DNA from 4 places in the Glutamicibacter nicotianae genome. Region 3 is predicted to be linked to each of the others. Evidence: riboswitches for the same ligand, from Rfam matches in the RefSeq annotation. Region 3 holds a riboswitch; each other region holds the start of a gene.

Region 1 (7,665 bases), 440 kb from region 3:
TGGCCAAGGCCACATCGCGGCGGAACGGGGCCATGCCGCAGTTGGTGCTGGCAATCAGCTTGTCCGCATCGACATATTCGAGAGCTTTGCGCAGGGTCTGCGCCACTTCCTCGGGAGTTTCCACAGCGTCATTGGCCACGTCGATGGCTCCAAGCATCACTCGCTTGCCGCGCACCATTTCGACGACCTCCAGCGGGACATTCGAGTGGTGGGATTCCAGCGAAACGGTATCGATGGAGGAAGCCTGCAACAGCGGGAAGGACTTCTCGTAGTGGCGCCACTGGGCACCGAGAGTCGCTTTCCAGTCATTATTCGCCTTGATGCCGTAGCCAAAGCAGATGTGGACCACGGTCTCGGCTTTGAGCCCCTCGCAGGCGCGCTCCAGGGAAGCGATGCCCCAGTCGGCCACCTCATCAAAAAAGACGTTGAAGGCAGGCTCGTCGAACTGGATGATATCCACTCCGGCGGCCTCGAGCTCGCGGGCTTCCTGGTTCAGGATGGTCGCGAATTCCCACGCCAGCTTTTCCCGGCTGCGGTAGTGAGCATCGTACAAGGTGTCCACCATGGTCATCGGGCCAGGTAACGTCCACTTGATCTGCTTGTCGGTGCAGGAACGCAGGAACTTTGCGTCCTGAACGAATACCGGCTTTTCACGTTCAACGGCACCGACGACGGTAGGCACGCTCGCGTCGTAACGGTTGCGGATGCGCACCGTCTCACGCTTTTCAAAATCAACACCGCTCAGGTGCTCAATGAACGTGGTGACAAAATGCTGGCGCGACTGCTCGCCATCGGCAATGATGTCGATGCCGCGCTGGGCCTGTTCGAGGACCGCAGCGCGCATGGCGTCATGCTTGCCTTCGCGCAATTGCTCGCCTTCAAGCTTCCAAGGGGACCAAAGCTTTTCAGGTTCGGCAAGCCATGAAGGCTTGGGCAGGCTACCGACAATCGACGTGGGGATAAGCGGGGAAGTCATGAGTTATCTTTCGGAATCTTAGGCGACGGGTGCCGGGCAGGAAGCGGACCACTGATCGAGCAGTTGGCGATTCGGGATGATGAAATGCTCTTCGGTGAACTTGCCTTGGATCTTGCCCAACTGAGTTCGTTCTTCGCGGTCATAAAAGACGCGAGTGGGGGAGAAATCTTCGGCGCCAAGGCTCGGGTGGTACACAGCCGGTGCCGCCGAATTGGCGTTGTAGATCTCCGGGCGGTAGATCTTCTGGAACGTCTCCATGGTGCTGATCAGGCTGATCAACTGCAGATTCGTGTAATCGTTGAGCAGGTCGCCGCGGAAGTAGAAAGCCAGCGGGGCAACAGCGCCTGGTGGCATGAAGTAGCGCACGCTCAAACCCATTTTTCCGAAGTACGCGTCGGTCAAGGAATTTTCATCCTGCTGGTATTCCAAACCAAGCACTGGATGGCTGTTGCCGGTGCGGAAATAGGTCTTGGAAGTCGAGACGCTGATGCAGACCACCGGCAGCTGGGCAAAACGCTCACGGTACGCCTGTGAGTTCAAGAAATGCTGGAAGAGCTGCCCATGGAGATCGCCAAAATCCTCCGGAAGCACCGGGGCTCCGCTGTCATTACACGATGCTGGGAGCACCACGCTGAAGTCGTAATCGCGGACATAGGAAGAAAAATTATTGCCGACCATGCCCTGGGACCGGGTACCCGTGAGTTTATCCACGATCGTGGTTTCAAGCACTTCTAAAAGAGGAAATTCCTGATCGGTATTATTGGCAGAAAAATGTACATTTGCGGAAATGATTTCCAATTCCAGTGTATAGCGGTCACCTTGGGGATTGTCCCAGTGAGCCAGGGAATTGAAACGGCGGTTGATCATCGTCAGGGCATTGCGAAGGTTCTCTTCGCGACGCTCTCCGCGCGCCAAATTGGCGAAGTTTGTCGTGGTTCGAGAATTCGCAGAAGGGGAGTAATTCTCGTCGAATCTTGTGGTGCTAATGCTGAAATTTAATGCGTCTGCCATGATGGCCAATCTGTATTTGGGAGGCCTGGACAGGCCGAGGGGAAGTCGTTGCGTCAATCATGCAGGGTGATTCTTGATATCAGGTAACTCGATATAACTATGGATTCATATAGACTCAAACTATGGTTCAGGTTTCGAATGGATTGACGCTCCAGCAGCTGCGCTACTTTGTGGCGGTCGCCTCCGAGGGGTCGATCTCGGCTGCCGCCGACCTCATCTACGTCGCGCAGCCCAGCATGTCGGCGGCGATGAAGGAACTCGAATCCCGGGTGGGACGCACCTTGCTGATGCGCTCGGCCAGGGGAGTGACGCTCACTGCTGAAGGCGCAGAATTCCTCGGCTACGCCCGGCAGGTGCTCGAGCAGGTGGAGCTTCTTGAGCACCGCTACCTCGGCCGCCCCGCCGCGCGGCGGCTGCTGGGCGTCTCCACCCAGCACTACTCCTTTGCGGTGGATGCCTTTGTCCGGATGGTCCAGGCCAGCGGGGCCGAGGAGTACCAGTTTTCGCTCCGCGAGACGCGCACCGAGGAAATTATCGAGGACGTGCGAACCCTGCGCAGCGATATCGGGATCCTCTACCGCAACGACTTCAACCGGAAAGTCATCGACAAGCTGCTGCGCGAATCCCGCCTGGTGTTCCACCCGCTGTTCCTCGCCGACCCGCACATCTTCGTATCGCGCAGCAACCCGCTGGCCACCCGTGACCAGGTCACCCTCGAAGACCTCGAAAACCTGCCTCGGCTGACCTTCGATCAAGGCGCGAACAACTCGTTCTACTTCGCCGAGGAAGTGCTCTCCACACGCTCCAGCCAGCGGGAAATCCAAGTCTCGGACCGTGCGACCATCTTCAACCTGATGATCGGCCTGGGCGGGTACACGATCTCCACCGGCATCATCAGCGACGAGCTGGATCCATCCATCGTTGCCATCCCGCTGGACATCGATGAGCGCATCGAGATCGGCTGGATCGATCACGCCGCGATCCCGCTCACCGACCAGGCTCAGCGCTACCTGCAAGAAGTCCGCGCAGTGGTGGCCAGCTTCGGGGTGGAAGTGCTCGGCTGAGCCGCCAACAGCGTAACTCTCGGTCATCGAGTGCCGCTCCATCGTCATAAACTTCCAGAAAAACCTTGAAAGTCTCGGGGTTTTTCTCATTTTGGTGCGTCATAAAGTGGCGCCAGCCACCGCGTCATCATGACAAGTGCACGACATATGAAGCTTGGCGGCCTTGTATGAAGCCGGCCGCCCGATAGCGCTTGCACCCCTCGCAGCCCATGGCCAACCATGGAAGAACAACAAACCATCAAGAGCGACTAAGAGATCTGGCTCGTTGACGTCGCAGCAACCATCGGGAAACCGAAAGGTGCTAATGCCAGGAACGATGGAGCAGTTCCGAACGCGTTTTCGCGCTGTGCTTCGTGCCGCCGCACGATGCCAATCGGTGCACTCCCTCGCAGAGAATCGAGGAGGAGCTATGAGCCAAGGAACCGACGCGGTCCACGCAGGATACCGCCCGAGCGGAGACTTCCGCCCGATGCTGCCGCCACTGCACAATTCCGCAGCCTACCAATTCCAGTCGCATGCCGAAGCGATCGAGAAGTTCGCGCTGCGCCAGGCCGGCTTCACCTACTCGCGCACCGGTAACCCGACCGTGTCCATCCTCGAGCAGCGCGTCGCTGCCCTGGAAGGCGGGGCCCACGCGGTGGCCACCGCCACCGGGCAGGCTGCCGTGGCCCTGTCCCTGCTGGCCCTGGCCCAGGGACCTAAGCACATTGTGGCTTCCTCCTCGCTCTACGGCGGCACCGTGGACCTGTTCATCGACACCTTCGCCGACTTCGGGATCCGCGTCAGCTTTGTCGACCAGGCTGATCCTGCCGCCTGGGAAGCTGCCATCGAGTCGGACACCCGGGCGTTCTTCTTCGAATCCGTTTCCAATCCGCTGTGCACCGTGGCCGATATCCCGGCCATTGCGGCCATCGCGCACGAGCGCAACATCCCGGTGGTGGTGGACAACACCCTGGCCACCCCGCTGAACGTGCGCCCGCTGGAACTCGGAGCGGACATCGTGGTGCACTCGGCCACCAAGGGACTGGCCGGGCACGGCTCGGTGCTCGGCGGGATAGTGGTGGATTCGGGAACCTTCGACTTCTCCGATTCCTCCCGCTGGCCGCAGATTGCCGCCCCGCGCGAGCGGCTGAATGGCACTTCGCTGCTTGAACGCCACGGGCCGGCGGCCTACGCGATGCTGGTTCGTTCCAAGTTCCTGCACGATCTGGGCCCGACCCTCGCACCGGCCAGCGCCCAAGGCATCCTCGCCGGAATCGAGACCCTGCCGGTGCGCGCCGCCCACGTGCAGCGCAGCGTCACCAGGCTGATCGACGCGCTTGCCGAGTATCCGGGCATTGCCGCCATCCACCACCCTGCGCTGCCCGAGCACCCCAGCCACGAGCTGGCCCGGGCGCTGGCGCCGAAGGGCACCGGCTGCGTGCTGGCCATCGAGCTGGCCCACCCATCCCTGGTTTCCCCGGTCATCGACGGGCTTAAGCTGATCAGCCTGGCCGCGAATGTGGGAGATACCCGCACCATGGTGGCCCACCCGGCCACCATGACGCACTGCCGGCTCTCCGAAGCGCAGCTGGCAGCCGCCGGGCTGAACGCCTCCACCCTGCGCCTGTCGGTGGGACTGGAAGACCCGGCCGACCTGCTGGTGGATATCACCCGATCGCTGGATCTCGCGCTGGCCGCGACCACCGCCGACACCAAGGAAGTGAGCTTCGCATGAGCGGCTTCAACACCCTGGCCGTGCACGCCGGCCAGCACAAGGACCCGCACACCGGTGCGGTGATCCCGCCGATCTACCAGACCAGCACCTTCATCCAGGACGGCATCAACGTGCTGCGCGCTGGGCACGAGTACTCGCGCGGCTCCAACCCGACCCGCAACGGCTTCGAATCCCAGCTCGCCGCGCTGGAAGGCGGGGCCGCCGGGTTCTCCTTCGCCTCGGGCATCGCCGCCGAAGACGCGCTGCTGCGCGCAGTGCTGGAACCGGGCGACCACATCGTGCTGGGCGCCGACGGCTACGGCGGCACCAACCGGCTGATCTCGAAGCTGCACGGCAAATGGGGGATCAGCTCCTCGGCAGTGGACATCACCAACCTGGATGCGGTGCGCGCCGCGCTGCGCCCGAACACCGCGCTGCTCTGGGTGGAGACCCCGTCCAACCCGCTGCTGGGCATCGCCGACCTGGCCGGCTGGGCAGCCATCGCCGCCGAGCACGGCGCCCTGCTGGTGGTGGATAACACCTTCGCCACCCCATACCTGCAGCGGCCGCTGGATTTCGGTGCGCACGCGGTGGTGCACTCGACCACCAAGTACATTGGGGGACACTCCGACGTTCTCGGCGGCGCGGTCATCGTGGCAGACCACCTGCACCGCGGCCAATCGCTGGCCGAAGCCGTCGGCTACCAGCAGTTCGCCGGGGGAGCGGTCTCCGGTCCGCAGGATTCCTACCTGGCCGCCCGCGGGCTGAAGACCCTGGGCCTGCGCATGGAACGCCACTGCGCCACCGCATCCACCCTGGCCCGCTGGCTCGATGACCGCGCCGAGGTTGCCCGCGTCTACTATCCCGGACTGGAAAGCCACCCGGGCCACGAGCTGGCCAAGCGCCAGCAACGCGGTTTCGGCGGGATCCTCTCGCTGCAGCTGGCCGATGAGGCCGCGGCCCGTGCCTTCGCCGAGTCCATGGAATACTTCCAGCTTTCGGTGTCCCTGGGCGGGGTGGAATCACTGGTCTGCTATCCGCGCGAAATGACCCACGCGTCGCTGATCGGCACCCCGCTGGAAATCCCTGCCAATCTGGTCCGCCTCTCGGTGGGCATCGAGGAGCCCGAGGACCTGATTGCCGATCTGGAACGCGGGCTGGCCGCAGCCGCGAAGGCTACCGCGGCAGCCAACGTCCAACACCGCAGCCTGGCCACCGCTTGACCTGCCGTAGCTGCATGCGGGCCTTCCGCACAGGAAGGCCCGCGCGGGCGTTTAACGTCGGTGTCACTCAGCGATTCGCACCTGCGGCGTACGTCAGGCAGGGAATACTGGGTTCTGGAAGTGAAGATCTCCGGTCACCGTGATCGGTGGTCCAGAATGAAGACTGCATCCCGGGGAGCCAAACGTGTCGCAAATTCCAATGAAAGCATTCGGCATCGTGGGCGTAGTGGCCATGCTTGGTTTGAACATCTCGGTGCTGGCCTTCTTTGTTCTGTGGAAGATTGCCGACAGCACCGCAATCGGCCACATGGAAACGGAATCCAGTGTGGACCCGGGCCAGATGCTTCCGAATTCCGAAATGATGTGGTTGGCAGCGCACGGTTCCGTGCTGATGCTAGTGGTGTTGGACGTGCTTATTATTGCAGGGCTGGTCAAGATGGCAGGTGCCCCGCAGCGTGCCGCCAGTAGGAACCAGAACGCCTATTCGGCAAGCGACCGTCTGGTTTAGCAAAGCAATTGGGTTGGCGCCGCAATCCAAAGGCGGCGGAACCCCGCACCAATATTTGATCGGGCTATTCCAGAATCTGGAATTCTTACACTTGGCGACGCGATACTGGACGATTGGCTACCAATAGAAATCAAGTGTTCCAAGAGCTGACGGCCACGTGCTTGGTTGTCAGCAGGAGGGTCACCGTACCGCCCCGCTATTGGCCTCTTAGGTCGCACTGGAAATGTCTGGGAGAGCAAGAGAACGACCGTTTTCGAGATGGTATCGCCGTGCGATCACACGGGTTATTCTCTGTTGTTGCTTCCCTGCGGCTGAGCAGGTTCAGCGGGACTACTACTCGTGGAAGATGGGCCCAACGAGGAGTGTCCGAATCCGGCGGTAGTCCGGTGTCGTGACGAGGTAAGTACCCTGTGTGGACTCTGCTCGGGTCGAGTTGCCATAATGAGATTGTCGAAGGCAGTAGCGTTCGAAAGTAGGCCCGGCAGTCCTCCGGAGATGTGACGAGCCGGGCTAGCGTATTTAACGCCTGCTCCGGACCGTGTGGGTCGAGGAATGAGCCATCGCATCGGGCTCCGTTGGCATTGCATTGACTCGTGGCATCCACTGCCACTGTGCCCGATCGGGCCCAGAACCTCAGCATCGCCACCTGCGAGGTGTGGTTGCCAGTGGGAGCAGATAATTAGACTTGTCCACAGTCCGCACGCGCATGCCCGCGGCACGGCATTTCGGGCGCATGCTGGTTCCCATGAGCACAGACATCGCGCAAGCACTGAAGGACCTGGCCAACGCCAAAGCGCTGGCCGCTTCAGCGACCCGGCGCCTGGCCCACGCGGGACTCACCGCAGGCCAAGCCGCCTATCTCGCGCTGCTCACCGAAGACACGACCCAAGAACTCACCCGCACCCAGGTCCACGCGGCCGCCGCACTGCGCAGCACCGGTGCCCACAAGCTGGACCAGGAATCCTTCCAGGCCATCACGGACCTCGGGCCCGACCCCACCATCGAGGAAATCGACGCGGCGAAGGGGCGCACCACCACGGGGCGCACGCATTTCAAGGATGCCAAAGGACTGATGACCGGATGGCTCGATATCCCGCGCAGCACCGCCACTGCCCGGCTGGTGCAGGCCGACTGCCTGCTCGGCGGCGTAGACGAAGCAGGAGAACCAACGGAACCATGGCTGCCCG
Region 2 (7,665 bases), 330 kb from region 3:
AGCGGTCCTCGACCCACGACTGCAAGGAGAGCTCGTGCTCCCAGGGGAAGGCGCCGTTGCCGCCGGGGCTGCACAGCACCGGGGCCTGCAGCTTCTCCGCCACGGCCAGCAGCTCGGCCTTCGCCCCGGCCCGGCGCACGCCGCCGCCGGCGATGATGGCCGGGCGCTTCGCCTCGGCCAGCCAGCGCATGGCTTCGCCGATCAGCTCTTCGCGCGGCGGATGCTCATAGGCTTCGGCCAGTGCGTCCTGCACTGGCGGCACCATCACCGGCGCGAGCAGCACGTCCTGCGGCACCTCGACCCAGACCGGCCCCATGGGCACGGTGATGGCCCGGGCCCAGGCATCCTGGATGGCCGAGGGGATGCCGGAAGCATGGTGCACGGTCTGCTGGAACTTGGTGACATTGGCGGCCGAGGCCTTCTGGTCATCGAGCTGGTGCAGCATGCCCTTGCGGCGGGCGCCCAGCCCGTCCAGCGGGATCTGGCTGGCGACCACGACCATCGGCACACCGGTAGCGTAGGCTTCCTGCAACCCGGCCAAGGAAGTCAGCGCCCCGGGGCCGGTGGAGAGGAACAGCACGCCCACTTCCCCGGTGGCCCGGGAGTAGCCGTCGGCGGCGAAGGCCGAGTTGTTCTCGACGCGCGAGGAGATGAATTCCAGGCTGGAGCGCGAGAGCGCGTCGAATAGTCCCAGGGCGTGCTGGCCGGGGATCCCGAACACGGTCTTGGCGCCGAGTGCGGTGAGGGTCTCGATGACCAGGTCGCCGCCGTTGCGTTGCGGTTGCTCGCTCATGAGGCATTCATTCCTTTGCTGGCGCGGAAGTCGCTGATCAGGCTGATCAGGTCGTAGGTGACGTGGCTGGCGGCCACGCCGGTCAGTTCCGCATGGTCGTAGGCGGGGGCCACTTCCACGATATCCGCGCCGACGATGTTCAGCCCGCGCAACCCGCGCAGGATTTCGAGCAGCTCGCGGCTGGTGATGCCGCCGGCTTCCGGGGTGCCGGTGCCCGGGGCGTGGGCCGGGTCCAGCACGTCGATATCCACCGAGATGTACAGCGGGCGGTTGCCGATGCGGTCCCGCAGCTTGTCCACGATCTCGCGCACGCCCTGGTAGTAGACATCCGAGCTGGTCACGATGCCGAAACCGAAGCGCTTGTCGTCCTCCAGGTCCTTCTTGCCGTACAGCGGGCCGCGGGTGCCCACGTGGCAGATCGCCTCGGTGTCCAGGATGCCTTCCTCGACGGCACGGCGGAACGGGGTGCCGTGGGTGTATTCGGCGCCGAAGTAGGTGTCCCAGGTATCCAGGTGCGCGTCGAAGTGCAGCATCGCCACCGGGGCGCCGGCGCGCTGGGAGGCGGCGCGCAGCAGCGGCAGCGCGATGGTGTGGTCGCCGCCCACGGTGACCAGGGTGGAGCCGTCGCTGGTCAGCTCCAGCGCGTTGTGCTCGATGGCCTCGATGGCCTCGTTGATGTTGAACGGGTTGACCGCCATGTCCCCGGCGTCAGCCACCTGGCTCTGCGCAAAGGGCGAGGTGTCGGTGGCAGGGTTGTAGGGGCGGATCAGGCGCGAGGATTCGCGCACGTGGTTGGCGCCGAAGCGGGCGCCGGGACGGTAGGACACACCGGTGTCGAAAGGCACGCCAACGATCTTGATGTCGGCCTGCTCCACCTGGTCCAGGCGCGGCAGCCGGGCATAGGTGCCGCCCCCTGCATAGCGGGGAATCTCCGCGGCATTGATCGGTCCCAGCCGGCCATTTTCCTCGATGCGGATTTCCTTCATCGCAACTTCCTCCCCAGACGCACGAGGACCACAGCCCAAGTTGTCTAATATGAAACTTCAGTTTTCCATTATGCTATTTTGTCTGCTGGGTCACGTCAAGATCCAACGACAGGGCCGGGCGGAATCCGGGCGCAAAAAGACGCGAGCCTCAGCCCGGGAATGGACTGCGGCCTGCGCCGGAACTTCAGTGAGGAGATCAGTTGGCGGCGCTGCGGATTTGCTGGACCAGCACCCCTAATCCAACACGCAGCTTCGTTTCATTGATCGCCAGCAACCGGGAGATTCGAGAGTCCAGGTTGAGTGGTGCTGATTGCAACCCAGTTCTGCCAATGCTGGCCAGGATGGGACAAGGCAAAAAACGACAAGGGCAGGGATACGTTGACTGCACTTTCAGGCCATTTCATCCAACCCGGGAGCTCAGGGCGCCTCGGAGCCCTTCTTGCTGGCATTCACCAGCGCCCGGTCGACCTCATGGATGCCCAGGGCGAAGCCCGCGGACATCACCAGCGACTTGATGGTCAATTCGGAAAGGTCATCGGCCACGTACACCAGCTGGATCGGGCCGGCCAGGATGAGCAGGATGGCGGTCCACAGCGCATAGGTCCAGGAGATGCGCGCCTGCGCCATCTGCGGGAAACGTGCACGCCGGCGGATCGTCCGCACGCCGATGGTCACGATGACGACAGCGAGAATCGCGGCGCCGAGGAAGAAGAAATTGCGCTGGGTACGGATCCAGGTCAAGGTGGTGCCGACAAGAACGCCGAAAAGCACCGAAGCCCACCAGCTGATGCTGCGCAGCTGGTCCTGCGTCGCGGTTGGTTCGCCTGTCTTCACGCCTCTCCCATCGCCAATCGTTCCGAGCGCCCGGAACAACGCATCGTTCCTAGAATACGCCGTTGCCCACCCCGCCAGCGAACACGCAGCCGCATCGCGCCGAGCGTGCCGCCGCAGCGGGCGCAGGGGTTGGGCTCAGCAGAGGATCAGCGTCCAGGTCACCACGGCCGGCTCATCGGAAGGGTTCTGCCAGCTATGCGGCTCGCGGCCCGGGAAGGTTACGGTGTCGCCCGCCTCAAGCTCCAATCGCTGGTCGGGCAGGATCAGGATGAATTCTCCGGCGATCACGTGCAGCACTTCCAGCTCGCAATCCATCGAATACAGTTCCGCTTCGCCAGTGCCCCTCGGCGCAATCTCGGCGCGGATCATCTGCAGCCGCTTTTCGCTGCGCGGGGTCACCAGCTGCTCGGTGATCCCGTCGCCGCCCAGTGAAACCCGCGGTGCCTGGTCCAGGCGGACCAGTTTCGTTTCCGGGACTTCGAAAAGCGTGCCGACCTCGATGCCCAGCACCTCGCACAGGCGCAGCAGAGTCGCCACCGAGGGGCTGGTCAGGTCGCGTTCCACACGCGAGAGAAAGCCCTTGGTCAGCCCGGAGAGCTCTGCGACCTGGTCAATGGTCATGCGCTGGGTCTGCCGCACCCCGCGCAGCCGCGCACCGATGTTGATCGCAGCACCGGTTGGTTCAACTGGCAAGGTTTTCATCGTTTGGCTCCATCAACGTCGTGTCCGGCAGCGGCATCCGCGGCGGCTTCACCGCCTGCGGGGCAAGTTTACCAATGGTAAACACGCGATGTCCCCTACCGCGGGCCGGCCGCGATCATTAGACTCTGTCCATGGACAGCACCAAGGACAAGCTCTGCGGGTACCTGAATGAGGCGCGCGAGAATGCGATCTTCAAGGCCGAGGGCCTGGCCGAGCAGCTGGCACGCACCCCGCTCACCCCTACCGGCACCCACATCCTGGGCGTGCTGCACCATCTGGTGATCAACGAATACGAGTATTTCGGCACCTGCCTGCGGCGCGAGGCCAACGACGCCTATGTCCGCGAGTTCATCTCCCCGCATGATCCCGACGCTGATTTCCTTCCGCCTGCAGAGATGGACGGGCTGCAGCTGATAGGCCTGTACCGCAAGGCCATCGCCTTCGCGGACGAGGGCATCGCCGCCTTGTACCTGGATTCTGCAGTGCACGTCCCGTGGTGGGGGCCGGCGGGGCATACCACCTTGGACCATCTGCTCATCCATGCGCTGGCCGAGACCTCCCGGCATGCAGGGCAGCTGGATATCATCCGCGAACAGCTCGACGGCCGCGCCGGCTGGACCGCGACGCTGGATTTGCTGCCCGACTACACCGCGGCGCAGTGGGCAGATCATCGCCAGAAGCTGCATCGGCTGGCCGATTCCCTGGCCCCGGAGAACTGACCGGAAGTCATATTACGCAGTACGGCTTCATCTGGCGCCGCATGCGGCGGTACGCTCAGAATTGTTGCTTCACGAGACGCGGCGCCAAGCTCCGACTGGCCGCGCACCAACCCCAAGTTCATGGGTGGTTCGGATGAGGAAGCGGTCCGCGCATCAATTGGTGCACGGGCAAGAGCTCGCCAGAGAGTTAATATCCATGGCCATCCCGATCCTTCCCATCATCGACCGCCAGACCGGCCAGGTGCAGTTCACCGCTGAGGGCCGCTGGTGCACCCGCTACGTTGCGGACCCGCTCAGGCTCGAACGCCTCATCACCCGCTGCTCCCGCCGTCCGGCCTTCGACCCGGACACCTCCGAATTGCTGCTGGTGGTGCCGGAAGCAGGGAATCCGGCAGGCAGACGCCATGCATTTAGCCTTGCCAAATTCCCAAGTCCAGGGGCGCTGGCTAAAGTGGAAAGCTGAGCCGATCCACGGGTTTCCATGGGAAACTCCACGTTCAAGGAGAGCCTTTTCGAGATGCCACAGCACCCAAGCGCCGAACCGACCAAAGCGCAGATCCAGCGATGGCGCAAGTATCTCGCCGATGAAGTCGCCGAGGGCGCCATCTACCGGGCCCTGGCGGAAAAGAAGACCGGGCAGGAACGGCAAATCCTGCTGGGCCTGGCCGAAGCCGAAGCACGCCACGAATCCCACTGGCGCACGTTGCTCGGCGAGCATGCCAAGGAAGTCCGACCGTCGCTGCGCCGCACCATGCTGCGCTTCCTCGCCCTGCACTTCGGGTCGGTGTTCGTGCTGGCCATGGCCCAGCGCTCAGAGAGCAGCTCCCCCTACCGCAACGACAAGGACGCCACCGCGCAGATGGCTGCCGACGAGCAGGTCCACGAGGAAGTCGTCCGGGCCCTGGCCACAGCAGGACGCGCACGGCTGTCGGGCAACTTCCGCGCCGCGGTCTTCGGCGCCAACGACGGGCTGGTATCCAACCTGGCATTGATCATGGGCATCGGCGCCACCGGCGTTTCTTCGACCTTCGTGCTGTTCTCCGGCATTGCCGGCTTGCTGGCCGGAGCGCTGTCCATGGCGGCCGGCGAATATGTTTCGGTGCGTTCCCAACGCGAGCTGCTGACCGCCTCGCGGCCCACCCAGGTCACGCTGACCGCAGCCCCGAACCTGGATCTGGACGCCAACGAGCTGGTGCTGATCTACAAGGCCCGCGGCATGAGCGACGAGGACGCCGAGCACCGGGCCGCCGAACGCATGGGCCTGTTCACCTGCGACTGCAACCCTGATTTCTCGCTGAACCCGGAAGGCCGCGGCGACGAGCTCGAGAAGGAGCACCAGGAGCTGGGCTCGGCCACCGGGGCGGCCGCCACCTCATTCCTGCTCTTCGCTTCCGGCGCGGTGGTGCCGATCCTGCCCTACATCTTCGGCCTCTCCGGCCTGGCCGCGATCATCGTGTCGGTGGTGCTGGTGGGCCTCGCCCTGATGATCACCGGCGGCATCGTGGGCCTGCTCTCCGGAGCCTCCCCGTTCAAGCGCGGCTTGCGCCAGCTGGCCATCGGCTGGGGCGCTGCGGCCGTCACCTACTGCCTGGGCCTGATCTTCGACGTCAGCGTCAGCTAATACTCCGCTTGGCATCGAAAATGCCGGGACAGCTTCGGCTGTCCCGGCATTTTCGATGCCCCGGACTAGTTGTCCTTTGCCGGCCGGGTGCGCCGCCGCAGGGTTTCCATGGACTGGATGAACGCCAGTGCTTCCTCGGCGGTGTCCACCAGGGCGATCTTCTGCTCCATCACGCGTTCCTTGGCCAGGGCCTGGAGCAGCGGCCACGCCGGAAGGTCATTTCTCCAGTAGTCGCGGCCGACCAGCACCATCGGCACCACGCGGGCACCGGTGGCGTAGTAGTTCTCGCAGGCATCCTGGAAGATTTCCTGGACCGTGCCGGCAGCCCCGGGCAGCACGACCAGCCCGCCGTTGGACTGCTCCAGCAGGATCGCCTCGCGAATGGAATTGGTGAAGAACTTGGCGATCTGGGTGGCAAACAGATTCGGCGGCTCATGGCCGTAGAACCAGGTCGGCACGCCCAGCGACTGCCGCCGGCTGGGGAAACGCTCCTTCACCATCAGGGCGGTTCTCGCCCAGCCGGTGCGATGGTGGATCGCATCTGGCGCTTCGGCGAGCATCTGCAAGGCCGTCGCAATGTCATCTGCCCCATAGTCGGCCAGCCACGCACCGGCATTGGCCGCTTCCATGGCTCCTGGCCCTCCCCCGGTGGCCACCGCGTAGCCAGCACGGGTAATCATGCGCCCGAGCTCCAAGGCCTGCGCGTACTGCGTGGTGCCCCGGTTCATCGCATGCCCGCCCATCACCCCGATGATCGGAGTGTCCTTGAACGTTCCCTCATATACCGCCGAGACCAGCGCCTGGCCAATGTGGTGATCGTGCAGGGTCCTGGCCAGCGCACTGTGATCGCTGTCGGCATTCGCCGCCGCATGCTGCTGGGAGTACGCGTATATTTTGGCATCGGGCACCTGCTGGTAGGTCTGCGTCCAGATCCCCGAGTACAGCTCTTCTGCCGTATACAAGCCGCGGGCGCCGGTCTCGAACGGCAGCTGCGCCCCCGAGCTCATGCATAGCCCGCCCGTCGCCTGCACGATCTGCTGGCCTTGGGCGGAAAACTGGCAATCGATGAACAGCGCTTCGGAAAGATCCAGCGATTTCAGCACGGTATCCCGCTCGCGCAGATCCACGCGGTGCACGCGCCAGCCTTTTCCGTGGGCATGGTGGGAAACCAGCGCTTCAGCGGCAAGACGGTCGAATTCGACGAGCGAGGTGATGTTCACTGCTCGGGCTGGAAGATAGGGCCACACGTGGGACATGTGTCAACGCTACGCCATGGATAGTGATTATTCACAGAAGGGCCCATCAACTTTCGCGACGGCCCGGAACGTGAAACGATGAGAGGATGACTGAATCTGTTCCACCAACCATTGACGCCCGCCATTTACTGGCTTTTCTGGGCAACGTTCCTTTCTTTTATGGAAAGAACCTGGCCGCAGAAGCAAATTCCGTGGTTGACGTGGAATTCGATGAGAACACCGGGCAGATCGAGGGCACAGTCACCGATTCCGGCAAAGAATTCTCTCCGATGATCCAGGTCCACTTGGAGGGTGGCGAGTGGAAGATCGAATCCTGCGAGTGCACCTGCGACGCGCCAGGCATCTGCTCTCATATCGCGGCTTTGGCCATTACCTCCAATAAGATCGCCTCCCAGCCTCGCCCGCTGCCGGTCCATGAAGAGAAGCCGGAGACCGCGTGGTCAAAGCAAATCGATTCATGGTTCGAGGAGTCCGACCCGGGCCCGGCCGACGGGCTGCTCGGTTCGCAGCACGATCCTGTGGTGCCGATGGCGCTGCAGTTCCTGCTCTTCGATTCGAAGGACGCCACCCAGCAGCAGCAGTGGATGCCGACCGGGACCATCCCGCACCCGACCCGCAACAAGCGCTTCCGCTTGGGCGTGCGCCCCATGGTCCGCAATGCCGAAGGCCGCTGGGTGCGCGGCCAGCTGCGCTGGACCACCCTGGGCTTCAAGACCTACGGCTGGAACCTGCTGCGTGCACAGCACCACTGGTT
Region 3 (7,665 bases):
AAGCGAGCGGGTTGCGCCACTTGTTGACGTGACGATGCGTGGATCGAGCTGCGGGTGGATGAGATCAACGAGCAAGTTGACTGCGGTGAAAACGACTGCGGTCAGCAGCACCAATCCCTGGACCAGTGGAATGTCCTGCGCCGTCACTGACTGCAAGATAAGCTGGCCTAATCCCGCGCGGGAAAACACGGTCTCGGTGATGACGGAACCAGCGAGCAAGGCACCAATGGTGATACCGGCAATGGATAGCGCGGCCGGGGCCGCGTTCTTCAAGGTGTGCCGGTAGAAGATCCATGCTTCGCTTGCGCCTTTGGCGCGCAAAACTTCAATAAACGGTTGTCTATTCACTTCCTGCACGCTCTTGATCAGGACCTGGGCAATCGGAGCGCTCAGATGCACGGCCAGCACGAAGATTGGCACCGCCAACGACATGAACGATCCATCCGGGAACAGCGACATCACGCCGAGCTGCACGGCCAACAGCTGCAAGAGCAGCAGCCCCAACCAGAAAACAGGTATCGAAACCATCAAAGGTGGCAGGTTCAGCAACGCCTTGCGCAACTTCCCGCCTCTGGCCAAGCTCGCAGCCGACGCGATAATCAGGGCGAATACCACCGAAAGAACGAATGCACTACCAGCCAGAATCAAGGTGGATCCAGCGACTTCCCCGATGCGCGTTGCCACTTCCGAACCATTGGATAACGAATATCCAAGATCCCCGCGAAGCAGCCCGAGCAACTGCGAGAAGTACTGCACGAAGAGCGGCTGGTCGTATCCGTAGTATGCCTTCATCTGGGCAATGGTGGCCGGATCCGCCGCCGAGTCAGTGCTCAGGAAGATCGTGACCGGGTCATTCGGCAAGGATTGCACGGCAATGAAAACCGCTGTGTAGGCAAGCCAGATGACCAGAAGCGCCTGTCCCAGTCGTTTTACGATGTAAGTGCCCATGGATTTGGTTCCTAGCCTTCGCTCTTCCAAGCACCTTGGAAGATGGGCGCGGTACCGGAAGTGAACTCGACGTTCGCCGAGCTATTGGCGCCATAGACCTGGACTTCGTCCCAAAGAACCAGCGTCAGGGCCTTGTCCAGCACCAGGGCACGCTGTTCCTCTTCGACCAGCTTCAGGTGTTCCTCATCGGTGGCCGCCGACTGCTCTTTGATGAAAAGCTTGTTCAGTTCAGGATCAGCGCGAAGGGTCTGGTTGTTGTTCGCAGGTGCATAGACCGGGCCCAGTCCGCCGTACGCAAACTGGCGAGTTCCGAAGAACTCCACCTTGTCGTCGACAAGTGCGTTGGTCAGGAAAGTATTGTCTGCCGCGCGGTTGATCAGCTGGACGCCAATCTCGCGCCATTGCTGTTCAATCAGTTCGAACGCTGGCTTGATGACTACGGAGTTATTGGAGGTGGAAACCGTGACTTCCAGTTTCTTCCCGTTCTTCTCCCGAATGCCATCTGCGCCCGGCTTCCATCCGGCCTCGTCCAATAACTGCTTGGCCTTTTCCGGGTTATAGGCCAATTCAGCTGACAGGTCTACAAACCCTGGTGCCTTGTGGTTGAGGATCGATCCCGAGATGACATAGCTATCCGAGAGAACGGTGTCTTTGATGGCCTGGCGGTCGATTGCAACCTGCAGTGCCTGGCGGACTTTGACGTCTTCCAGCTTTCCCGAGCCAATTCGCACGGCCGCGTGGTTGGTGGTCAGGTCCACCCCTTCGGCGGCATAAACCTTGCCGCCACTGGAGGCCAGCACCTGTTCATCTACCGGCTGCAATCCTCGGACGAGATCCACCTGCCCGGACTGGGCGGCGCCGGCACGGCTAGCGACCTCTGGAAGGTACTTGATAACCAGGGTATCCAGATAGGCATCGCCCTGGTTCGGCGCAGTTTCTGGCGCCCAGGCGTAGTCATCCCGGCTGCTGAAAACGACTTCTTCATCAGGCTTTTCCGATTCGAAGACGAATGGGCCGGAACCAACAATCTTGGAGATCGAAGACTGCGCGGCATTGTCCAGTTCAAGGGTCTTCGGGGACACCAAACCAGCAGTTACGGAGGAAGTCGACCTAAGGAAATTGGCATCTGGCCGCTTGAGCGTGACCTTGACCTTGTTGTCCCCTACGACCTCTGCCGACTTATAGGCAGCAAAGTCAACGTTTGGCGCAATCTGGGCAGACTTGATTCCCTTTCCAAGGGCGTCCAGGTTCAGCTTCACAGCCTCAGCATCCAGCGTGGAGCCGTCTGAGAAAGTGACACCGTCGCGAATGGTGAAGGTGAACTCCGTCTGGTCTTCATTAGCTTCGAATTCGCTGGCGATCCAGCCAACCAGTTTGCCGGCTTCCACATCGTAGTAGGTCAGGCGATCAAGCACTGAGTTCAGAACATTCGCTTTCTCATAGAAGCGTGCTGCCTGAGTCTGCCAATTGTTGATAGGGGTAACTTCAGCGAAGGTGAAGGTGCCACCTTCAACCGGAGTCCCTGGATCGGCTGCTGCTTGCGCTGCGCCCGTCTTGGTGGCGTTGCCTCCGCAAGCGGTGAGCGACAAGCCCAGAACGGCAAGAATCGCAGTGGTCTTCAGTCCAAAATGTGCTGTACGCATGATTTCAAATGTCCTCTCGGTTGGTGACCCGAGGATTACGCCTAGATTCGCTGCACGTTCTGCCATGATTTGTGGGAATACTCTTGGCGAGTTTCTCCCCGCAGACCGCCGTGAAAATTAGCAATCTCCATCGGTCCTGGCCTTAGCACCGCTCCCGTTCACGGGTGGTTGCTGCGACTTCAACGAGCCAGGTCTCTCGGTCGCTCTGGATGGGGTGTCCGGCTGTACCGGCCGAACAATTCAAGTCTGCAACCCGTGAATTGAGCAGACAAGCGTTACGTAAGGAGCGGTCATGAAGTCACACAAAGCATCCTGAAATGCCCGATGTTCGTCATACTGGGCGTCACGAGAACCCTTTCATGCGTCATATGACTTTCCATGACGGCAGGTTTGGGCAGATCCGCAGAAATCCTTGCTTATGCTGGATTTCCGATTGAAGGTTTGGGGAATTACCCCACCCGCTAGCCGGTTGTAGCAGATGCAAGAACTTACGAGAGGACCTCATGAAGATCGCAATTACCGGAGCCACCGGACAGCTGGGAAAACTCGTCATCGATGCACTGCTGGAGCGCGGGGCCGATCCCGCGCAGCTGATTGCCATCGGCCGTTCGGAGGAAAAACTGGCCCCGCTGGCAGGCAAGGGCTTGGAAACCCGCGTTGCCGATTACAACGTCCAGCCAGATCTGGTTTCCGCGCTTGAAGGCGTCGACAAGCTGCTGCTGATCTCCTCCAGCGAGGTAGGCCAGCGCGTCGCCCAGCATGAGAACATCATCAACGCCGCCAAGCAGGTGGACGTCTCGCTGATCGCCTACACGTCAATTGCCAACGCGATGACCGGCGGCATGGAGCTCGCCGAGGAGCACATCGCCACCGAGCGGTTGCTGGCTGGATCAGGCATCGGCTACGTGCTGCTGCGCAACGGCTGGTACATCGAAAACTACACCGACCAGCTCATGGGCTACCTCAATAGCGGCGTAATCCTCGGTGCCGCGGGCGAGGGCAAAATCAGCGCTGCCGCCCGTGCCGATTTCGCGGAGGCAGCCGCGGCGGTGCTGCTGTCCGATGAAGAGCAGAACGGCAAGATCTACGAGTTGGGCAGCGACAAGCCATTCACCCTCGCCCAGCTTGCTGGCGCTGTCGGCGCCGCCGCTGGCCAGGACGTCGCCTACCAGGAAATGGATCCCGAACAGCTGGAAACGATCTACGCTGACGCCGGAGTCCCCGGACCCTTCGCGCACATCCTCGTCGATACCGACGTGCGCATTCGCGAAGGAGCACTGGAGGTTGGAACCGGCGACCTGGCCAAGCTGATCGGCCGCGCTCCAGCGTCCCTGGGCAAGGTCATCAAGGACAACCTGGACAAGTAGCACCCTCTCATCAAGGGTCCAACGGGCAGGCACTCGCGGCAGTCGTTGCCGCGGTGCCTGCCCTTCAGCATTTAAGCTTCATAACCGCGAATATTCGCTCGACAAGGGGAAATTTAACACCCAGATAGATAGTGCCGCGTGTCACAAGCTCGCCGGGAGGTCCCGCTCCCGTAAATTTGCGCATACTTCATCGCCACCTGAAGAGGAGATCAAAGTATGCCACGAGCACGTTTGAGGCCAGTTGCCTGCGCTGCAACCATCGCCTTGGGCCTGGGAGCTTTCTCGGCTGTCTCGGCGAGTGCGGATCCACGCCACACCGAAAAAGTCCCGACGGCCATTGGAACCGGAGGCGCGGTGTCTTCGGTGGACCCGGAGGCCACCGCCGCCGGCATCGAAGTCCTGCGCAAGGGAGGCAACGCCGTGGATGCGGCCGTGGCCACCGCGGCGGCACTCGGCGTCACCGAACCCTACAGCGCAGGCATTGGCGGTGGCGGATATTTCCTCTACTACGATACGCAATCGGGCAAGGTCAGCACGATCGACGGTCGCGAAACCGCCCCAGCAGGCATGGCCAATGACGCATTCATTGATCCCGAAACCGGCGAGCCGTACAACTTCACCCCGGAACTGGTTACCAGCGGCGTGGCAGTAGGCGTGCCCGGAACCTTGGCCACATGGCAACGCGCCCTGGACAATTGGGGTTCGCAGAACCTGAAGCAGGTCTTGCGCCCGGCAACCAAAATCGCTTCCCGCGGCTTTGCCATTGATGAGACCTTCCGCGAGCAGACCTTGGATAACAAGGAACGGTTCGCCGCGTTCCCTGCCACGAGCGAATTGTTCTTGCCCGGCGGGGATGCTCCCCAGGTCGGGACCATCTTCAAGAATCCGGATCTGGCGGACACCTATCGGATGCTGGCCAAGCAAGGCCTCGATGGGTTCTATGCGGGAGACTTGGCCGCCGAGATCGCCCACACGGTGCAGGCACCGCCAAAGAGCGCAGATACCGGCCTCCCGGTTCCCGCGGGGCAGTTGTCCACCGCCGATCTGGCCGGCTACGAAGTGGTGGAGCAGGAACCGACTCAGGTGGAATACCGGGGCTACGAAGTCTTCGGCATGGCTCCGTCTTCCAGCGGCGGAACCACCATCGGCGAATCGCTGAACATCCTGAGCCAATTCGACGTGGCGGCCATGGACGAAGCCGAGGCGTTGCACCATTATTTCGAGGCAACTGCTCTTGCCTACGCTGATCGTAGCAAGTTCGTCGGCGACCCGGTTTTCGCCGATGTTCCGACCCGCACCCTGACAGACAAGTTGTTCGGTGCGGAGCGGGCGTGCGCCATCGACCCGGACCAGGCCGCAGCCAAGCCCGTCGCTCCGGGCGATATCGAGAACTACGATGGCCAATGCCCGGCTGCCAGCAGCGAACCGGTTGAAGAGCAGGATACGGAAAATATCTCCACCACGCACCTGTCGGTGGTGGATCGCTGGGGCAACGTCGTTTCCTACACGTTGACCATCGAGCAAACCGGCGGCTCGGGCATGGTGGTTCCGGGCCGCGGATTCCTGCTGAACAACGAGCTGACCGATTTCTCCACGGTCTATGATCCGCAGGATCCGAACCGCATTGAGCCGGGCAAGCGCCCGCGCTCATCGATGGCGCCCACCATTGTCCTGCAGGACGGCGAACCGGTGCTGGCCATTGGTTCCCCGGGCGGTTCAACCATCATCACCACGGTGCTGCAGACCCTGGTGAACCGCATCGACTTGGGCATGAGCATCAGCGAGGCCATCGCCGCGCCGCGGGCTTCGCAGCGCAACACTGCCGCGGTCACCGCCGAACCCGAGTTCATCGAAGCCTATGGTCCTGCGCTTGAGGCCTTCGGCCACAAGCTCACGCCGGCCGGCGATTCCTTCACCCCGCAGGCTGAAATCGGCGCCGTTGAAGCGGTGGAGATCGCGGCCGATGGCACGCTCACGGCAGCGGCCGAGCCCACCAGGCGCGGCGGCGGTTCGGCCATGGTGCTGGAGCCGACCGAGTAGGCACGCAGTGAAAACGGCGGCCTGCGGCAACATTCTTGCGAAGTTGCCGCAGGCCGCCGATTGCGCTATCTAGCCGGATACTCAGGCCTGCGCGGCCATCCGGTTGGCGATCTTGAACTGGGCTGCACGGTGGGTGTCCTTCACCCGGTCGCCGGCGCCGAACAGCTTGTTGCGCAGCGTGCCCTGGGTGTACTCGGTCTTGTAGACCCCGCGGGCCTGCAGCTCAGGCACCACGTACTCGACGATGTCCTCGAAGGTGCCAGGAGTGACAGCGTAGGCGAGGTTGAAGCCGTCCACGTCGGTGTATTCCACCCAGTCGATGAGCTTCTCGGCAACCTCGGCACCCGAACCGACGGAAACCGGGCCGAAGCCGCCTACGCCGATCCATTCGGCCAGCTGGCGGATGGTCCATGGCTTTCCGGTATCGCCGCTGGCCTTCTTGAAGGTTTCCACCGAGGACTGGATGGCGTTGGACTTCACGTCATCGCCAATTACATCGTCCGGTCCGTACACGGACATGTCGATGCCGGTCCAGCCCGACAGCAGCGCCAGCGAGCCCTCGGTATCCACGTAGGAGCGGTAGTCCTCGAACTTCGCCTGGGCCAGTTCCGAGGTTTCGGCGGTGATGATGGTCTGCATGGCGAAGACCTTGATGTCGTAGCGGCCGCGGCCAGCCGCTTCGGCAGCGTCGCGGATCTTGGTGACAGCTTCCTTGAGCAGTTCGCGGGTTGGGCAGGTGACGAAGATGGCTTCGGCGTTCGACGCGGCGAATTCCGTGCCGCGCTTGGAGGCGCCGGCCTGGTAGATCACCGGGGTGCGCTGCTTCGACGGCTCGGTGATCGCGATGCCCGGGACCTTGAAGTACTTGCCTTCGTGCTCAATCGGGTGCACCTTGGCCGGATCGGTGTAGATGCCGGTTTCCTTGTTGTTCTGCACCGCGTTGTCTTCCCACGAGCCTTCGAGCAGCTTGTAGACCACTTCGAGGTACTCATCGGCGTGGTTGTAGCGCTCGTCGTGCTCCATCTGGTCTTCCTGGCCCATATTGCGGGCAGCCGATGGCAGGTACCCGGTGACCACGTTCCAGCCGACGCGGCCGTTGGTCAGGTGGTCCAGGGTGGCCAGGCGGCGGGCGAAGGCGTACGGGTGCTCATAGGCGGTACCCGCGGTGACGCCGAAGCCGAGGTTCTCGGTCACGGCGGCCATGGCCGAGACCAGCATCATCGGGTCGTTGACCGGCGCCTGGGCGCCGGAGGTCAGCGGGGTGATGTTGTTGCCCTTGTACACGTCGTAGGTGCCCAGCACATCGGCGAGGAACAGGCCGTCGAACTTGCCCTTCTCCAGCACCTTGGCCAGATGCGTCCAGTAGCCCAGGGTGTTGTAGGTCGAGGCCTTGTCCTCCGGGTGGCGCCACAGGCCTGGCGACTGGTGCACCACGCAGTTCATGTCGAATGCGTTGAATAGGATCTCGCGCTTGTTCTCGCTCATGCCTTTGCCCCCATAAGGTCGATATTCATGGAAAGTTCCCGGTTTGCGACGCGGGCTCTCAGGCCCGCTGGGTCGAATCTTCGCCGGTGACGGACAGCCGCTGCGGCTGGACGCCGTTGATCTCGTAGTCCCCGACGATGCGCGCCTTGTAGATCGCCGGGTTGTGCGTGGCGATGGTGCGC
Region 4 (7,665 bases), 310 kb from region 3:
TGGCCGACCTGCGCGGCCACTCGCCAAAGCAGCGTGCGCAGACTGTCATCGACAATTGCGCCCACCCGGAGTACCGCCCGATGCTGCAGGACTACTTCGACCGCGCCTGCAAGGAGAGCTACGGCAAGCACACCCCGCACCTGCTGGGCGAGGCGCTGTCCTGGCATGAGCGCTTCCGGCAGACCGGAGACATGCGTCCGGCCAACTAGGCTGGCCCGGATCAAAGGCGGAGGGCCGGCACCACGGTGCCGGCCCTCCGCCTTTGCCGCGAGCGAGAACCAACTACGTGGATTCCTTGAGACAGAATTCGCGCGCTTGCGAGTTGCAGATGCGCGGCTTATCCAGTTGGCGAATGTGTTGCGACCTTGATGCGTACGATCTGATCATCTTGGGGAGCCGGATTGCCGCGGCCGTCGGTATTGTTGGTCAAGATCAGAAGGTCCCCATTCTCTGACAGCAACGCATCGCGCAGTCTTCCGTGTTCCCCCTTCAGCAGTTCCTCTTGGTCGGAGGGTGAATCCAGGCGGACGCTGCGCAATAGCTGTCCACGCAGATTCGCGAGGTACAAGGTGTCGTCGACAATCTCGATTCCACTCGGACTCGCCTCGGACGGCGCCCACTGCGCGACCGGGTCGATGTACTGATCCGCCGTGCCAGCGGATCCCTCAACCAGCGGCCAGCCGTAATTCCCGCCGGCTTCGATGATATTCAGCTCATCCCAGGTGTTCTGCCCGAACTCGCTGGCGTACATGGTCCCGTCCGTGCTCCACGCCATGCCCTGCACATTGCGGTGCCCATAGCTATAGACATGGGAACCTTTGAACGGGTTGTCTTCTGGGATGCTCCCGTCCGGTGCCATGCGCAGAATCTTGCCGCCCAATTGCTGGAGGTCCTGGGCTTGCTCGGGATCCGCCGCATCCCCGACGGAGGCATAGAGCATGCCATCGGGGCCGATAGCCAGCCGCCCGCCATTGTGGATGCTCGCCGACGGCAAGGCGGAGAGCAGCGTGCGCGGTGCCGAGAGCGAAAGGCTTCCCGTGGTGCCCTGCACGGTGAACTGCTGGATGCGGTTGCCTGATTCCGTGGTGGAGTAGGCGTACAGCTGATCGGGGGCGAGGAAGGCCAAGCCGAGCAACCCGCCTTCGCCCTGGGCTGCCACGCCATCGACCCGAGCGACTTCCTGATGCTGCCCGGAATCCAGGATTTCCACGATGCGTCCCGAATCCCGTTCGCTGACCAGCAAGCTGCCTTGGGCGTAGACCATTGACCAGGGGGCTTCCAGACCGGTGGCCAGGGGAGCTGGCGTGCTGGCAGGCTGGTCGCTGGCGGTCGGTGCAGCGCACCCATTGAGCAGGAGCATGCCAACCAGCGTCCAAGGAAAGAGGATGCGAGGCATGGTGCTGCTAGCTGTGTGCTGGTTGATGGCGCGTCGGACGATAGGTCAACTCCTGGATCCGGCCGTCCAGCAGCTTGGAATCGACAAGTTCCAGGTCGTAGTCGTCCACCCCGCCAAGTACAGGAGCTGAGCCGCTGTGCCCGGTCAGCACGGGGAAGATGGTCACTTGGATGAAATCGACCAGGCCTGCCGCGAGCAGGGAATGGTTCATGGCGAGAGAACCGTGGGAGCGCAGCGGCACATCCGAGGTTTCCTTCAGCCGCGCGACGACTTCCAGTGCATCAGCGCGCTCCAGTGTGGGGTTGGGCCAGTTCAGAGGCTCTTCCAAGGTGGTGGAGATGACGGTGGCGGGCTTGTCGTGCAAGGCTACGCCCCACGCGTCTTCCACCTCGGGATTCATTTCGATTTCTTCCCAGAAGCGGCTGAAGAGGCGGAAGGTGTTGGCTCCGAAGACTACTCGGCATGCTCGCGTATACAGTTCGAGCCGATGGGCCAGCAGCTCCGGCCCTTGCTTTCCCCAATAGCCGCCCCAATCGCTTCCGGCACTGCCGAAGCCATCAAGGCTGCTGAACACATCGAAGGTATAGGTCGCGCTCATGGCGAACCTCCTGGAGCTCGGGCGTTAGATGCCACCTACCGTACGCCGGTGCTCGCAGAGGGAAAAGCAGTGACGCGGGATTCTCAGGGAACCGTTATGGACCCTGGACCACGGTGACCACGACGGATAGCAGTTGCACAACCAGCAGGCCGAAAGCCAGCGAGATGAGCGCCCATCCAAAGCTCTTCTTCAACGCAGCCACGATGCCTCCCAATAAGCCAAAGGCAGTGGGCAGGAGGAACATCCAGAGTGGTTTTGCCGTCCCCGTGTCTGCCCAGTCAATGAGGGCCAGGGCAGAAGCAAGCGCCAATCCCATCAGTACCCAAGTCCACAGCGGACATTTGCCGACGAGTATATTTGCGGAGACCTTCAATTGCGCACCTTCTTCCCGCCTTTGACAGTACTGCATCTGTGCATTGCGGGCGCACTACATGAAATGCACGCTCACTGTGCTGGACATGAAGCGCATCTTATGAATCTTCTGCTTGACGTCATTCCTTGGGCAAATCCACATTCTGGGTACGAAGCTGGCCACGGGAGAGCTGCTTGCCGGTGGCTTCATCGGTGATGATGACCTCCCAGAGCTGCTGGGTGCGCCCTTGGAACAGCGCGGTGGCGACCACCTGGACCCGCGCCCCGGTGGAGGGGCGCAGGAAGTCAGTGGCATTGTGCACTCCAACGGCGAATTGCCCGCGTTCGGCCACCGCATAGCTGGCGCCAACCGACCCTGCACTCTCGATCATCGAGGCGTACACGCCGCCATGGACCACTCCCCACGGAGTGTGGTGGTTCTCGTCCAATTGCGCGTGGCCGCGTACTTCAGTGGCAGAGATTCCATCGAATTCCAATCCGATGCTTGCGCTGAATCGGCTGGTCTTGTCAGGAATCCGTGGTGCTGGCTTATCCAATTACTGGTCCTTGGGCTAGTTCGTCGTGCTGTCTTCAAGCGCCTGGGCGCGCAGAACATTCTTCTGCACCTTACCAGTGGAGGTGCGCGGCAGATCCTGCGGGAAGACGATGGTGCGCGGCACCTTGAATCCGGCGAGCTTTTCGCGGGCGAAGCCAATCAGGGTTTCGGCATCCAAGGTGGATCCGCTGCCGCGGATGACATAAGCCACCGGGCGCTCGCCCCATTTCTCGTCGGCGACGCCGATGACTGCAAGGTCCAGCACTTCTGGGTGCGATGCGAGGGCCTGTTCCACCTCGATGGTGGAGATGTTCTCGCCGCCGGAAATGATGATGTCCTTGGCCCGGTCGCGCACCTGGATGTAGCCGTCCGGGTGCATGACGCCGAGGTCGCCGGTGTGGAACCAGCCGCCATGGAAAGCTTGGGCGGTGGCGGCTTCGTCGCGGTAGTAGCCGATCATGACGTTATTGCCGCGCAGTACGATTTCGCCCATGGTCTGCCCGTCCGCGGGGACATCGTCCATGTTCTCGTCGACAATGCGCGCGGACTCGGCAGTGATCATGCCAACGCCCTGGCGGGCGAGCTTCGCTGCCCGGGCCGGCCCATCGAGCTCATCCCACTTATCCTGATATTCGCACACCGTGTACGGCCCATAGACTTCGGTCAGGCCGTACACGTGGACTACTTCGATGCCCAGATTCTGCAGCTTGGAGATGATGGCCGGGGACGGGGGAGCGCCTGCGGTGGTGATCCGCAATGGCGTATCAAGCTGATGGGCACGGGCTGAGTCGGCGATGATGGAGCAGACGGTCGGGGCGCCGCACAGGTGGGTGGTCCCAAGATTCTCGATGGCGTCCCAGACCGCATTCTCGCGCACGCCGCGCAGGCACAGGTGGGTTCCGCCCGCTGCGGTGACGGCCCATGGGGTGCACCATCCGTTGCAGTGGAACATCGGCAGGGTCCACAGGTAGCGGGTTTTGGCGGTGAAGCCCTGGTGGTGAGCTTCGCCCAAGGAATTCAGGTAGCTGCCGCGGTGCGAGTAGAGCACGCCCTTCGGCTTGCCGGTGGTGCCTGACGTGTAGTTGAGAGTGATCGGCGCCCGCTCGTCGGCAATGGCATAGGGAAGCTTCTCATCCGAGGCTTCTGCCAGCAACTCGTCCAAGGTGGCGTCGACTTGCACTTCGGGACGCGGTCCGGAGTACTGGTCATCGGTGATTTCAATGAGCGCTTCCAGCGTCGGGTTCTCCCGGCGCAGGGTCTTCGTATGCTCCAGCAGCTCGGTGTCGGCAAGCATCAGCTTGGCAGCCGAATGATCAATGATGTACTGCAGCTCGTGGGCCGAAAGGCGGGTATTCAGGGCAATGAGGACGCCGCCAGCCAGCGGCACGGCGTAATGCGCCATGAGCATTTCGGGAGTATTCGGTGCCAGCACGGCCACGCGGTCGCCCGGTTCAATGCGCGCCTTCAGCGCCTGGGCAAAGCGGTGCACGCGTGCTTCGAGTTCCGCGTAGGTGTAGCTGCGAGTTCCATGGATGACGGCGGTCTTCTTCGGATAGGCCTCGGTTGTGCGCTCAAGGAAACGCAGCGGGGTCAGTTCTGAATGGTTTGCCTGAATCTCTACCATGGTGTGGCTATTCCTCAATCGTCAGCGATGGTTACGGAGAACAATAAGAGGGAGTGTGACTCAACGCACTCCATGATCGATAGTGCCATGAACCTCAGCGTCATGCGGAGAAACCAAGTTTCATTGCGGTGAGCGGTAGTGAATTCGCGACAGGCCTCCGGTTCCACGGGTAGAGCCGGGTCTTCCGCTGCAACGTGACCGGAGAAGGTCCGTAATGAAAGTTGCGTCGAAGGTCTCGGGCAAGGTGGATTTGGCGAATAAAAGACTGCTAAAAGGTTCATTTCAAGGCATTGGATCGAACGTTTCGTTGAATATTGCGATTTGCGAAGCAAAATGTTTGACGCTGCTTCGTAATCACCCATATTGTTTTAAGCAGAATCAAGAGCATCAGCTATAAGCCCTGGCTTGCTGATCGGCAACCCTCTCAACGGTAGTGGGGTGCTCCAGGTGAGGATTCGGTTCCACGCAAAAACGTGCTGGAACAAGTACCGCACACGGCGCTGAACTCCAACGCTGGCGGCTTCGAGAATCAAGAAGCTCCGGCGTGCGGATTATTGCGCGGTGGGCAAGACCCGAAGGAATCGAGCCATGTCATTGAATCTTGAACTTGACCCGTTGACCTTGCGCAAGGTTTTCGCTCAGCATCCGTCAGGCGTAGCCGCCCTCTGTGCAGAACTGGATGGCGAGAAAACCGGCATTGTGGCTTCGTCATTTACCGTGGGTGTTTCCCTCGAGCCAGCACTGGTGATGTTCGCCGTGCAGAAATCCTCGAATACGTGGCCAAAGCTGCGCAACGCTGGCCGCATCGGCGTTTCGGTGCTCAGCGAACGCAATGAAGGAGTGTGTGCTCAGATCGCGTCGAAGAACGGCGACCGATTCCGCGGGATCGACACCTATTCCTCGGAACAGGGCGCACTGTTCATTAACGACTCCACGCTGTGGCTGGAAACCTCGATTTACAACGAGGTCGAAGCGGGGGATCACTGGGTGATCTTGATGGAAGTCCACGGGCACCGCATCTCGAAGCACTCGCCGCAGATCTTCCACGATTCGCGCTTCCATTCACTGCCGGTCCCCGAGCTCGTCTAAGCTCTTCTGAACTTCCATAGCTTCGGCCAGATCAACATATCGATCTGGCCGAAGCTTTTTTGATTTCGAGGCCTGCGGAATCACTTGATCCCTGTGCCAATCGGAAAATTAGGCGCGATGCCTGTTGATCTCCGGGCACCCCGGCAGCAACCATGGACTACATGCAGCCCATGCACTGCGGGCAAGTTCGACGTGTAATTGCACTTCCACTGCAGCTGATTGCCGGGGTAAATCGGTGGCAGTGGGCCAAGAGCCCAGTTACGGCTTCAAATTCACGCAACGCCACCTCGGCGACATCAAGTTATCCACGGCCCTGAGCGGTGAAATTCTTGTTGGTTGTGAACTACTTCGGGCTCGGAGCCTTGATAGCGAACATTAATCCGTGGTGACTAAGGGTTTTGCAAAATTAACAGTATCCACAGTGTTATCCACAAAACTGTGGATGAAGTGTGGGGAAATGTGAACAAAGGAGCGAAAACCCCGGAAACTGGGCGATTGTGGGTGTTGATAACCTCGATGTGGTTGGCGTGACCTTCAATGAATAAACTTTCTTTCCACAAGTGTGAAAATACAAACAGACTAGTCAATCGATGTTACCGGTGTATAGAGCGGGGTAATCCACAGGGTTCTCCCCAGACTGTGAACAGGTGAGTCCACAGGTAGCGGTGTGTTATCCACATATTCTGTGGATAATGAGGTTTACGCCTGTTAATAACAGCCCTAGTGTTGGCTTCGGGAGAGAAATATCCACAGGCGCTTTACAGCTAAATGTCCGTATCGACTGACATGATGAAGCGTTGCCATGAGGGCAAGGAGAATTTTCCCAGCGGGTCAATAGGGGATGGAAGTGTCTGCAATGAGTGCTGAGCCGGTTTACGAAGGACGGGAATCCGACGCAGGGCGCAAGCCGCCACAGGATATCGAGGCCGAAATGTCGGTGCTCGGCGGCATGATGCTTTCCAAGGATGCGATTGCCGACGTCGTTGAATCCATCCGCGGCACCGACTTCTACCGTCCCTCCCACGAATCCATCTACGAGGCAATCGTTGACCTCTACGGCCGCGGCGAGCCAGCCGATGCGGTCACCGTAGCCGACTTGCTGACCAAGCGCGGCGAAATCTCGCGCGTGGGTGGCGCTGCCTACCTGCACAACCTCATCCAGCAGGTTCCCACTGCGGCGAATGCCGGGTACTACGCAGAAATCGTGCGCGAACGCGCAGTGCTGCGCCGGCTGGTTGACGCCGGTACGCGCATCGTCCAGATGGGCTACTCGCCGGATGGCGAGGTCGACGCAATCGTCAACGAAGCCCAGGCCGAGGTGTACAAGGTTGCCGAGAACCGCAGCAGCGAGGACTACGTGCGCCTCTCGGACATCATCGAAGACACCGTCGACGAGATCGAGAACGCGGCCAACGCTGGCGATGGCATCACCGGCGTGCCCACCGGCTTCTACGAATTCGATGAGCTGACCCAGGGCCTGAAGGGCGGCCAGATGATCATCATCGCCGCCCGTCCCGCCGTCGGCAAATCGACGTTCGCACTGGACTTCGCCCGTTCCGCTGCCATCAAGCACAACATGGCCACCGTGTTCTTCTCCCTGGAAATGGGCCGCAACGAGATCGCGATGCGCCTGCTCTCGGCCGAAGCGTCCATCCAGCTCCAGGACCTGCGCAAGGGCTCGGTGGAAGATGCACAGTGGACCAAGATCGCCACGACCATGGGCCGGCTCAACGAAGCCCCGCTGTTCATCGACGATTCGCCGAACATGTCCATGATGGAAATCCGCGCCAAGTGCCGCCGGTTGAAGCAGCGCAACGAGCTGCGCATGATCATCCTCGACTACCTGCAGCTGATGAGCTCGGGCAAGCGCGTGGAATCGCGCCAGCAGGAAGTCTCGGAGTTCTCGCGTAACCTCAAGCTGCTGGCCAAGGAGCTCGACGTGCCGCTGATTGCCCTGTCGCAGCTGAACCGTGGATCCGAGCAGCGCACCGACAAGCGTCCCATGGTCTCGGACCTGCGTGAATCGGGCTCGATCGAGCAGGACGCCGACA

The links. A riboswitch is a leader RNA that binds a small molecule or an ion and turns the genes downstream of it on or off. The one in region 3 is predicted to bind S-adenosylmethionine.
Region 1: another riboswitch for S-adenosylmethionine. It lies ahead of JOE62_RS04840 (O-acetylhomoserine aminocarboxypropyltransferase/cysteine synthase family protein); the one in region 3 lies ahead of JOE62_RS02670 (ABC transporter substrate-binding protein).
Region 2: another riboswitch for S-adenosylmethionine. It lies ahead of JOE62_RS04340 (hypothetical protein); the one in region 3 lies ahead of JOE62_RS02670 (ABC transporter substrate-binding protein).
Region 4: another riboswitch for S-adenosylmethionine. It lies ahead of JOE62_RS01125 (flavin reductase family protein); the one in region 3 lies ahead of JOE62_RS02670 (ABC transporter substrate-binding protein).

What each region holds. Positions count from the first base shown of each region.
Region 1 covers NZ_JAFBCH010000001.1:965,784-973,448, forward strand. Annotated here, with positions in the region: gene JOE62_RS04825 (methionine synthase) at 1-976, opposite strand, end outside; gene JOE62_RS04830 (DUF1852 domain-containing protein) at 995-1,987, opposite strand; gene JOE62_RS04835 (LysR family transcriptional regulator) at 2,110-3,051, shown strand; SAM riboswitch class I at 3,284-3,374, shown strand; gene JOE62_RS04840 (O-acetylhomoserine aminocarboxypropyltransferase/cysteine synthase family protein) at 3,461-4,768, shown strand; gene JOE62_RS04845 (cystathionine gamma-synthase) at 4,765-5,970, shown strand; gene JOE62_RS04850 (hypothetical protein) at 6,155-6,478, shown strand; gene JOE62_RS04855 (HNH endonuclease signature motif containing protein) at 7,224-7,665, shown strand, end outside.
Region 2 covers NZ_JAFBCH010000001.1:857,558-865,222, reverse strand. Annotated here, with positions in the region: gene JOE62_RS04365 (thiamine pyrophosphate-binding protein) at 1-793, opposite strand, end outside; gene speB (agmatinase) at 790-1,779, opposite strand; gene JOE62_RS04355 (hypothetical protein) at 2,197-2,613, opposite strand; gene JOE62_RS04350 (cupin domain-containing protein) at 2,749-3,315, opposite strand; gene JOE62_RS04345 (DinB family protein) at 3,447-4,034, shown strand; SAM riboswitch class IV at 4,102-4,215, shown strand; gene JOE62_RS04340 (hypothetical protein) at 4,231-4,497, shown strand; gene JOE62_RS04335 (VIT1/CCC1 transporter family protein) at 4,552-5,655, shown strand; gene JOE62_RS04330 (LOG family protein) at 5,721-6,911, opposite strand; gene JOE62_RS04325 (DEAD/DEAH box helicase) at 6,998-7,665, shown strand, end outside.
Region 3 covers NZ_JAFBCH010000001.1:523,407-531,071, reverse strand. Annotated here, with positions in the region: gene JOE62_RS02675 (ABC transporter permease) at 1-948, opposite strand, end outside; gene JOE62_RS02670 (ABC transporter substrate-binding protein) at 960-2,591, opposite strand; SAM riboswitch class I at 2,716-2,807, opposite strand; gene JOE62_RS02665 (SDR family oxidoreductase) at 3,095-3,958, shown strand; gene ggt (gamma-glutamyltransferase) at 4,175-5,998, shown strand; gene JOE62_RS02655 (LLM class flavin-dependent oxidoreductase) at 6,080-7,483, opposite strand; gene JOE62_RS02650 (acyl-CoA dehydrogenase family protein) at 7,542-7,665, opposite strand, start outside.
Region 4 covers NZ_JAFBCH010000001.1:215,706-223,370, reverse strand. Annotated here, with positions in the region: gene JOE62_RS01155 (succinyl-CoA:acetate CoA-transferase ScpC) at 1-209, shown strand, start outside; gene JOE62_RS01150 (PQQ-dependent sugar dehydrogenase) at 338-1,396, opposite strand; gene JOE62_RS01145 (dihydrofolate reductase family protein) at 1,404-1,994, opposite strand; gene JOE62_RS01140 (hypothetical protein) at 2,089-2,367, opposite strand; gene JOE62_RS01135 (PaaI family thioesterase) at 2,486-2,902, opposite strand; gene JOE62_RS01130 (long-chain-fatty-acid--CoA ligase) at 2,918-4,525, opposite strand; SAM riboswitch class IV at 4,902-5,019, shown strand; gene JOE62_RS01125 (flavin reductase family protein) at 5,114-5,614, shown strand; gene dnaB (replicative DNA helicase) at 6,471-7,665, shown strand, end outside.